Regions from separate parts of the Burkholderia cepacia complex sp. TUM26381 genome, predicted to be linked through region 1. Evidence: predicted binding sites of a transcription regulator. Region 1 holds the regulator's gene; each other region holds the start of a gene.
What was found. Region 1 encodes FliA, which starts transcription of late flagellar genes. Its sites were predicted from a motif close to CTAAAGTTTNNNNNNNNNNNGCCGNTA; they were not measured.
Positions count from the first base shown of each region.

Region 2: the regulator FliA is predicted to act here: its motif matches at 1,379-1,405, upstream of flgM (flagellar biosynthesis anti-sigma factor FlgM).
Region 3: the regulator FliA is predicted to act here: its motif matches at 1,029-1,055, upstream of motA (flagellar motor stator protein MotA).
Region 4: the regulator FliA is predicted to act here: its motif matches at 899-925, upstream of fliS (flagellar export chaperone FliS).

Region 1 is NZ_CM172006.1:233,773-235,969, forward strand. It holds gene ACWMMN_RS01085 (nucleotide-binding protein) at 1-739, shown strand, start outside; gene ACWMMN_RS01090 (RNA polymerase sigma factor FliA) at 758-1,492, shown strand; S-adenosyl-L-homocysteine riboswitch at 1,591-1,704, shown strand; gene ahcY (adenosylhomocysteinase) at 1,737-2,197, shown strand, end outside.
Region 2 is NZ_CM172006.1:3,420,060-3,422,256, reverse strand. It holds gene ACWMMN_RS16075 (SGNH/GDSL hydrolase family protein) at 1-344, opposite strand, end outside; gene ACWMMN_RS16070 (flagella synthesis protein FlgN) at 505-945, opposite strand; gene flgM (flagellar biosynthesis anti-sigma factor FlgM) at 1,020-1,349, opposite strand; gene flgA (flagellar basal body P-ring formation chaperone FlgA) at 1,468-2,197, opposite strand, start outside.
Region 3 is NZ_CM172007.1:3,030,427-3,032,623, reverse strand. It holds gene motA (flagellar motor stator protein MotA) at 1-856, opposite strand, end outside; gene ACWMMN_RS30350 (patatin-like phospholipase family protein) at 1,339-2,197, shown strand, end outside.
Region 4 is NZ_CM172006.1:3,459,162-3,461,358, forward strand. It holds gene ACWMMN_RS16245 (flagellar protein FliT) at 59-391, opposite strand; gene fliS (flagellar export chaperone FliS) at 388-822, opposite strand; gene fliE (flagellar hook-basal body complex protein FliE) at 1,053-1,397, opposite strand; gene fliF (flagellar basal-body MS-ring/collar protein FliF) at 1,646-2,197, shown strand, end outside.

The DNA of each region.
Region 1 (2,197 bases):
GGGCGGGCCGGCGGGTGTCGGCTGCACGTCCACCATCGTGAACCTCGCGGCGGCGCTCGCATCGCTCGGCAAGGACGTGCTCGTCGTCGACGAACGTGCCGACGTGCACTCGGCCAGCGCGACGCTGGCCGGCGCATGGCTGCGCGACGGCGAACGCACGCGGGTGGCGGCCGGCTTCGGCCTGTGCGCCGCCGCGCGGCTCGCGCGGGCCGGCTACAGCGACGCGCAGCTGAGCGATTTCATCGACGGCCCGGCCGATATCGTCCTCGTCGACGCGCAGCTCGGCGCCGACGGTTCGTTCTCGGCGCTCGCCCGCGAAGCGCACGACGTGCTGGTCGTCACGCGGGTCGCCGCGCAGGCGATCACCGAGGCGTACGCGTGCATGAAGCGGCTGCATTTCGCGCATGCGTTCGCGCAGTTCCGCGTGCTGACCAATCACGTCGGCAGCCATGCGGACGCGAAGACCGCCTTCGACAACCTCGCGGGCGTCGCGAGCCGCTACCTGACCGTGTCGATCGCCGACGCGGGTTGCGTGAGCGCCGATCCGCTCGTCGAGCATGCGCGCGAACTGACGCATGCGGTGGTCGATGCGTTCCCGTCGTCGGCCGCCGCGCGCGACTACCGGCAGATTGCCGCGGACCTGCTGTACTGGCCGATGCGCCCGCGTTCGGGTGCGGGTCGCGCCGTCCACGCGGGTGGCAAGCCGTCGTATGAGGCGGGCGCGGCACACGCCGCGTGAGCGCCTAAGGAGAGAGCCATGATGTACAACGCTCAAGGAAAGATGTCCCAGGCCGACGTGCTCGCGCAATACGCGCCGCTCGTGCGCCGCCTCGGGCTGCAGCTCGTCGCGAAGATGCCGGCGAGCGTCGATCTCGACGACCTGATCCAGGCTGGCATGATCGGCCTGATGGACGCGGCCGGCCGCTACAAGGAAGACCAGGGCGCGCAGTTCGAGACCTACGCGACGCAGCGCATCCGCGGCGCGATGCTCGACGAGCTGCGCAGCAACGACTGGCTGCCGCGCAGCCTGCGCAAGACGTCGCGCGAGGTCGAGCACGCGGTGCACCAGGTCGAGCAGCATCTCGGCCGCTCGGCGAGCGAGACCGAGATCGCGGAACACCTGAACATGCCGCTCGACGAATACCAGGGGATGCTGCAGGACCTGCACGGTAGCCAGCTCATCTACTACGAGGATTTCGACCGCGCGGCCGACGACGAGCCGTTCCTCGACCGTTATCGTGTCGATCACGCCGATCCGCTGTCGGCGCTGCTCGACGAGCACCTGCGCGAGGCCCTCGTCGAGGCGATCGAGCGGCTGCCGGAGCGCGAGAAGCTGCTGATGTCGCTGTACTACGAACGGGGTCTGAATCTGCGCGAGATCGGCGCGGTGCTCGAAGTGAGCGAGTCGCGCGTGTGCCAGCTGCACAGCCAGGCCGTCGCGCGCCTGCGTGCGCGGCTGCGCGAACAGGCGTGGGTCGGCGCGGAATCCTGACCCTTTGCTGACGGCCGCGCGCGCCGACGCCGCGCGCTCGTGCCAGGGTTGCGCGGTGCTTGCGCATTCCGCGCGCCGATTTGCTACAATCCCCTCCGTTTTCCGAGGAGCGTTGCGACGGACATCTGTGTCCGCCAGGCTCGGAAGGCTTCACCAAGCAGCCGTGCGGCGATGTCGCGCCGGCCCCGCTTCCTGAACGGCGCTCACGTCACCAATCTAGAAACTTTTTAGAAAGGAGGGCGTGATGAACGCCATTATCGATTCCAAGGCTTCCCACGATTACGTCGTCGCCGACATGGCGCTGGCCGGCTGGGGCCGCAAGGAACTCAACATCGCCGAGACCGAAATGCCGGGCCTCGTGCAGATCCGCGACGAATACAAGGCAGAGCAGCCGCTGAAGGGCGCGCGCATTGCCGGTTCGCTGCACATGACGATCCAGACGGGCGTGCTGATCGAGACGCTGAAGGCGCTCGGCGCGGACGTCCGCTGGGCGTCGTGCAACATCTTCTCGACGCAGGATCACGCTGCGGCCGCGATCGTCGAAGCCGGCACGCCGGTGTTCGCGTTCAAGGGCGAATCGCTCGACGAATACTGGGAGTTCTCGCACCGCATCTTCGAATGGCCGAACGGCGAATTCGCGAACATGATCCTGGACGACGGCGGCGACGCAACGCTGCTGCTGATCCTCGGCTCGAAGGCCGAGAA
Region 2 (2,197 bases), 390 kb from region 1:
CAGTAGCCGGGCACGCGATACCAGTCGCCGCCGGCGGGGTCGCGCGCCCATTCGTAGGTCGCGGCGGGCTTCAGCGGATCCGCGTCGATCCGGTACCAGCAGCGCAGGTACGTGTAGGTGTCGGACCCGCGTCGCGCTGCGCGCAGTGACGCGCCAGGCGCGCGCGAAGCGGCCGGCGGCGCGACGTCGGGGCCGGCCGGCGACAACGACATGTTGCCCGTCGGCGTGGGCAGCGGCGCGGAGCCGGCGGCATGGGCGGCGGGGAGCGTCAGTGCGGCGCCGAGCGCCGCGACGGCGGAAACGGCAACGACACGGGATGACAACGGAATGCGGAAACAAGACATGCGGCCCTCTTCTGATTGTTGTGACGGGACGGCGGCGCGGCTGCGCGGCCGTGTATCGGAAGGGACCGTGAGTGCCGGGCTCGGGCCCGGTCTGTCGAAACCTGAAATGCCGCGAACGGCGGCGGGAGGCGGTTGGTGCGGTGGCGGCGGAGCCGGCCGGTCAGCGCGTCAGCGCCGAGACGCGCCCGTCCGGACCGTAGACGCCGGCCGGTGCGGGCGCCGAGCGCAGTACCGCGAGCGCGCGCTCGTTGTAGTCCATCCGGATCCGGATCAGCATCCCGTTGTTCGCGTTGGCCTGGCGCGCGCGTTCGGCGGCCTGTTGCAGCAGTTGCCAGCGGCCGGCGAGGCGCGCATCGCGCTCGGCAGCCTGGTCCATGCCTTTCTTGCCGGCCGGAAAACCGAGCGCGGAGAGCTGCGTGTCGCGCGTGCGTTCGAGCTGCGCGAGCCGATCGATCAGTTCGCTCTTCTTTTCGACGATCCCGGGCAGCATCTCGAGCGGCTCGGCCGTCGTCAGCGCCTTTTCCTCGTAGACGAGCAGGGACGCGAACGCTTCGATCGTCGCATGTTCGTCGTTGACCGTGGCCAGCAGCTCTTCTCTCATCGCGTCATGCTCGTCGCGCCGGTGCACGCGGTGGCGCGCGCCGGCAAACCGGTGGAACCGGCCGCGAGGCCGGCTTAGTTACCCTGCGGGCGCTGTTGCTGCAGCAGCTCGCGGGCGGTGTTCAATACGCCGTCGGCAATCTTGTTCGCGTCGATCGTCAGCGTGCCGTTGTTCAGCGCATCCTTGATCGACTGGACCAGGCCCGTGTCGATATCGGCGTTGCCCGACGCGGATATCGAACGCAGCTGGCCGGACAGACCCGACAGGTTCACGGTCGTGTCGCCGCCGGTCGATCCTGCGTCGGCCGCCGGTGCGGACGACTGGGCCGTGCCGGATTGCGCACGGGTCGCGCCGTTGCCGGTCGGCGCAAGGGGGCTCGGGTTCGGAGTGGAATCGATCTTCACGATGGGTTTCCTGTACGGTTTGACCCAGATAACGGCCGGGTCGGCCCGAACTTTAGCATCGCGAGCCCGAAATGCTCCGAATAAACAATTCTTTACATTCTTGCGGCGTGATCCGTCCCTACAACGGAATTTCCACGGTTCCGGCGTCCTTGACGATCGCCGTGACGATCTGGCCCGCCGCCATCCGCACCCTTACCGACTGGCCCGGCGCCGCATTCGCGAGCACGCTGCCCTCGGCTGAAATCGTGAAACCGGGCCCGGCCGCGACGACCCGCACCGTCTGGCCGGCCGAGACCGACGCCGCGCTCTTCAGCATGTCCTGCCGCAGCGGCAGCCCGGCCGAGATGCGCGCGAGCGCGGTCGAGCCGATCGCCTGCGCCGGATCGGTGATCACCGCGAGCGGCATGACCGTCAGGTCGCCGTCGCGGGCAACCAGGTCGGCCGCGGAGAGCGGCTCGCCGGGCGCGATCTGGCGCGCGGCGACGTAGTAGGTGGCCTGCACGGTGACCTTCGCCTGCAGGTAGACGGTCCACGGCCGCTCGCCCGCGCAGCGCACGCCGACCGTCGTGCGGCCCCACAGGCGCGCGCCGGTCGGCAGGAACGGCTCGAGTGTCGTGCACGCGACGAGCCCGCGCGGAAACGCGGTCGTGACCGTCGCGGTGGTCTTGCCGGGCAGGCCGGCGATCTGCTGCTGCAGGAATGCGAGGGCCGCGCGGCGGATCGTCTCGGGATCCTGCTGGCCGGGCGGCGTCGCGGGCTGGGCCGCGGAAGCCGCCGCAGCCGGGTTCGCGGAAACCGCCGTTGCTCGCGGCGCCGGCGCGGCTGACGCGGCGCGGGCCGCCACCACG
Region 3 (2,197 bases), on a different replicon from region 1:
GCGACTTGGTCGCGCGGACGGCATCGTCGAGTTCCTTGAAGCTCGGGCGATCGGCGGTGAACAGCACCTTGCGGCCGAACTCCACCGCCACCGCCGGCGCGTAGCCGCTCATCGACGCGAGCAGCACGGCCTTCACGCACTGGAACGGCTTGGCCGCGGCGCGGCCCTTCGCGTTGAGCAGATCCGCGAGCGGGCCGACGAAACCATACGCGAGCAGGATGCCGAGGAACGTGCCGACGAGCGCGCCGGCGATCATCTTGCCGAGCACGGCGGGCGGCGCGCCGACCGAGCCCATCGTGTGCACGACGCCCATCACCGCGGCGACGATGCCGAACGCCGGCAGGCCGTCCGCCATCTTCTGGATCGCATTGGCCGCGACCGACGCTTCCGCGTGATGCGTATGCAGTTCCTCGTCCATCAGGTCCTGCATCTCCAGCACGTTCACGTTGCCGCTCGACATCATCCGCAGGTAATCGACGATGAAGTCGAGCAGGTGATGGTCTTCGAGCACATGCGAATACTTCTGGAACAGCGGGCTTTGCTCGGGCGCATCGACGTCGGCCTCGAGCGCCATCATGCCGTCCTTGCGTGCCTTCTGCAGCAGCTCGTACAGCAGTGCGATCAGTTCGACGTACTGCTGCTTCGTGTAGCCGCCGCCCTTGAAGCAGGTCGGCAGGGTCTTGATGGTTTTCTTCAGCGTCGTGACCGGATTGCTGACGACGAACGCGCCCAGCGCGGCGCCGAAAATGCACAGCAGCTCGAACGGTTGCAGCAAGGCCGGCAAATGGCCGCCGACGCCGACGAAACTGCCGATCACCGACCCGATCACGACGATCCATCCGATGGCTACAAACATGATTACCTCGTCCGCGACTTGCGCTGATGCACGTGTTGTCGAAAAGCGAGCGGGATGTCCGGCCATCTCGCTCGATGCCCGCGACGGCGCCGGATCGTTGCGTGTCGAATGCGATCCGGGCGGTCGTCCCGATGCGTCGCAGCGCGATGCCAGTCGGCGGGTGTTGATGCAATAACGGCGATCGTCCGGACGACTGAACCCGTGATTCCACGTATCCCGCGCGATTCGCGCCCGGCACACGTTTGCGGGCGCCGAGGTGCGCGATTTTCTTGATCGAGGTCAAAAAGTGCGCAGCGATCGCGCGAACGGCCGTATCGATGCGACCCTGAAACAGGGCGGCAAATGACGTATCCCTTCCCGGGAGAAGGTTCATCGCGGGATTCCGGCGAGCGCGGCGTGCGACGCGCATCGTCGGCCGAGCGGCGCGGTCCGCGTGCCGGCAGGGTTTTCATCAGGACATCCGGGGCGCCGCACGATCCATCATGGAGCAGGCACTGTCGCAGCCAACCGCAGGAGGGCGCACCGTGACTTCCGATCCCACTCCCTCGACCGCCTTCGTGTTTGCCGGCGGCGGCAGTCTTGGCGCGATCGAGGTCGGCATGCTCCGCGAGCTGGTCGCGAGCGGCGAACGGCCCGATTGCGTCGTCGGCGCGTCGGCGGGGGCGATCAATGCCGCGTATTTCGCCGGCCGGCCGGACGCGGACGGCGTCGCGATGCTCGCCGCGCTGTGGTGCCGAATCCGCCGCCAGGACGTCATGCCGTTCTCGATGCGCAGCGTCGTCGCGATGCTGCTGCGCAACCGGCCGCATCTGGTCGAGGCCGACGCGCTGCGCCTGTTGCTGGAAAGGAACCTGCCATACCGGCGGATCGAGCAGGCCGCGTTGCCGCTTCACATCGTCGCGACCGACGTGCTGAACGGCCGCGAAGTCGTGCTGTCCGCCGGCTCGGTCGTGGATGCCGTGCAGGCCAGCGCGGCGATTCCCGGTGTGTTTCCGTCGGTCTGCATCGACGGCGTGGAACTCGTCGACGGCGGCGTCGCGAACAACACGCCGATCTCCGTTGCAATCGCGCTTGGCGTCAAGCGGATCGTCGTGCTGCCGGCCGGGTTCGCCTGTGCGTTGCGCGTCCCGCCGCGCAGCGCGATCGCGCATGCGACGCACGCGCTGACACTCGTGATCGCGCGGCAACTGGTGCGCGATCTGGAGCTGTACGCGGCACGCGCGCACATCCATGTCGTGCCGCCGCTCTGTCCGCTCGACGTGTCGTCATACGATTACTCGAAGTGTGCGCAACTGATCGACGCGGCCGCGGAACGTACGCGCGCGTGGATCGACGCGGGCG
Region 4 (2,197 bases), 350 kb from region 1:
CGCGCCGCGTGCGGCAACGGGCCCGGGCGCGTCGCGCCCGTCTCCCCGGAAAACGGCCCTACCCGCGCGCGCGGTAGAGATCGGTCAATACCTTGGTCGAACGCCGTGCCTCGAACAGCGCGGACAGCCGCGCGACGTCCGGGCTCGCGAGATCGCGGATCGCGGCGTCGTCGGCCAGGATGCGGCGGATCAGGTCGAGCTTGCGGCCGAGATCCGATTCGTCGAGTGCGACGCCCGGATCGGCCTCCTTGAGCCCGTCGACGAGCTGCATGAATTCGGCCTGCAACCCCGGCAACGCGCTCCAGTCCGCGCCGCGCGCGGCGCACAGCATGCGGCCCGACACGGCGGCGAGCGCCTCGTAACGTGCGAAGTATTCGGCCTTGCGATTCATCGTGACGCTTCCACTGCCTGTTGCGCGGCCATCCGCGCGACTTCCGGGGCGATGCCCGTCCATGCTTCCTCGAGCGTGGCGAGCAGCCCGTCGACCTCGACCAGCATCGCGTCGCTCGCCTGCGCGTTCGCTTCCAGCAGACGCCGGCCGATATACGCATACAGCGCATCGAGCCGGTCCGCGATCTCGCCGCCCGCGTCGCGGTTCAGCGATGCCTGCAGCCCGCTCTCGACGATCCGGATCGCCTTGCCGATCGCTTCGCCGCGCCCGGACACGTTGTCCTGCTGCAAATGCATGCGGGCCAGCGCAATCGCCTGCCGCGCGCCCTGGTACAGCATCGCGATCAGCCGGTGCGGGGAGGCGCCCATCACCCCCGTCTCGACGCCGACACGCGCGTATGCATTGGCTCCAGCGTGTCCTGGGGAAAACATGCGCATCTCCTTGTTATGCCTTGGCTATACGGGAGCCGCCGCCGTGCATCGCACGACGCGGCCTTCACACCGGAGTTATCGGAAGGGAATTGAAAAGCTTTAGGTGCGCGGCGCGTGCCGCCGGGCAAGCGATACCGGCCTGCCGCCCCTGTCCGGGAGGCGGTCGGCCGCCCCTATGAACCGTCGCCGGATTCCCGTCGCCGGATAGCCTTCCCCGGATGCCCGTCGCGTCACACCGACATCTGCATGATGTCGTTGTAAGCGCTCACTAGCTTGTTGCGGACCTGAAGCCCGAACTGGAAGCCGATGTTGGCTTTCTGCATGTCGACCATCACGTCGTTCAGCGACACGTTCGGCGCGCCGACTTCGAACGCCTTCGCCTCGCCGAGCGCGTGCTGCTGGTCGCCGCTGATCTTGTCGAGCGACGCCTTCATCGCGCTCGCGAACGTGCCGGCCGTCGCCGCGCCCGAACCGGCAAGCGCTGCCGTCGGGCTCGTGACGCCGCCGGACGCCTGCGCGGCCATCGACTGCATCTGTTGCAACACCGAACCGATTCCGCTGACGTTCGCAGTCATGCTGTCCCCAGACTTAGAGAAGAGACCCGGACGGGCCGGGCGATCCGCCGGCGCCGCACCACGCGCACCATGCCGGATCGCGAAAAAGGATAGCAGCGCGCCGCGCGTCAAAGCCGAGAAAGTACGGGGGAAACCCCGCTCTTTTCGGTCGATCGGAGTACGGCCCGAATCACGATAATCGCATCGTGTCATTGTCCGCCCGCTCGTCCGAGCGAGCTCAGTCGTCCCGCTCCGGAGAAACTCGACGCATGGATTCGCAGGCCAACTCGCTGATCAACCCAGACGCCCGCGCGGGCCTCGCCAGCCCGGCGCCCGGCGCCGCCGCGGCCGCCGCGTTGCCGGGCGCGGGTGGCGCAGGCGCAGACTTCGGGCTGGGCGGCTTCGCGGAACGCATTCCCGGCATCTCGCGGATGAAGGGCAACCCGAAGCTGCCGTTCGTGATCGCCGTCGCGCTCGCGATCGCCGCGATCACCGCCCTCGTGCTGTGGAGCCGGGCGCCCGACTACCGCGTGCTGTACAGCAACCTGTCGGACCGCGACGGCGGCGCGATCATTGCCGCGCTCCAGCAGGCAAACGTTCCCTACAAGTTCGCCGATGCCGGCGGCGCGATCCTCGTGCCGTCGAACCAGGTGCATGAAACGCGCCTGAAGCTCGCCGCGATGGGGCTGCCGAAGGGCGGCTCGGTCGGCTTCGAGCTGATGGACAACCAGAAATTCGGCATCAGCCAGTTCGCCGAGCAGATCAATTACCAGCGTGCGCTCGAAGGCGAGCTGCAGCGCACCATCGAATCGATCAATGCC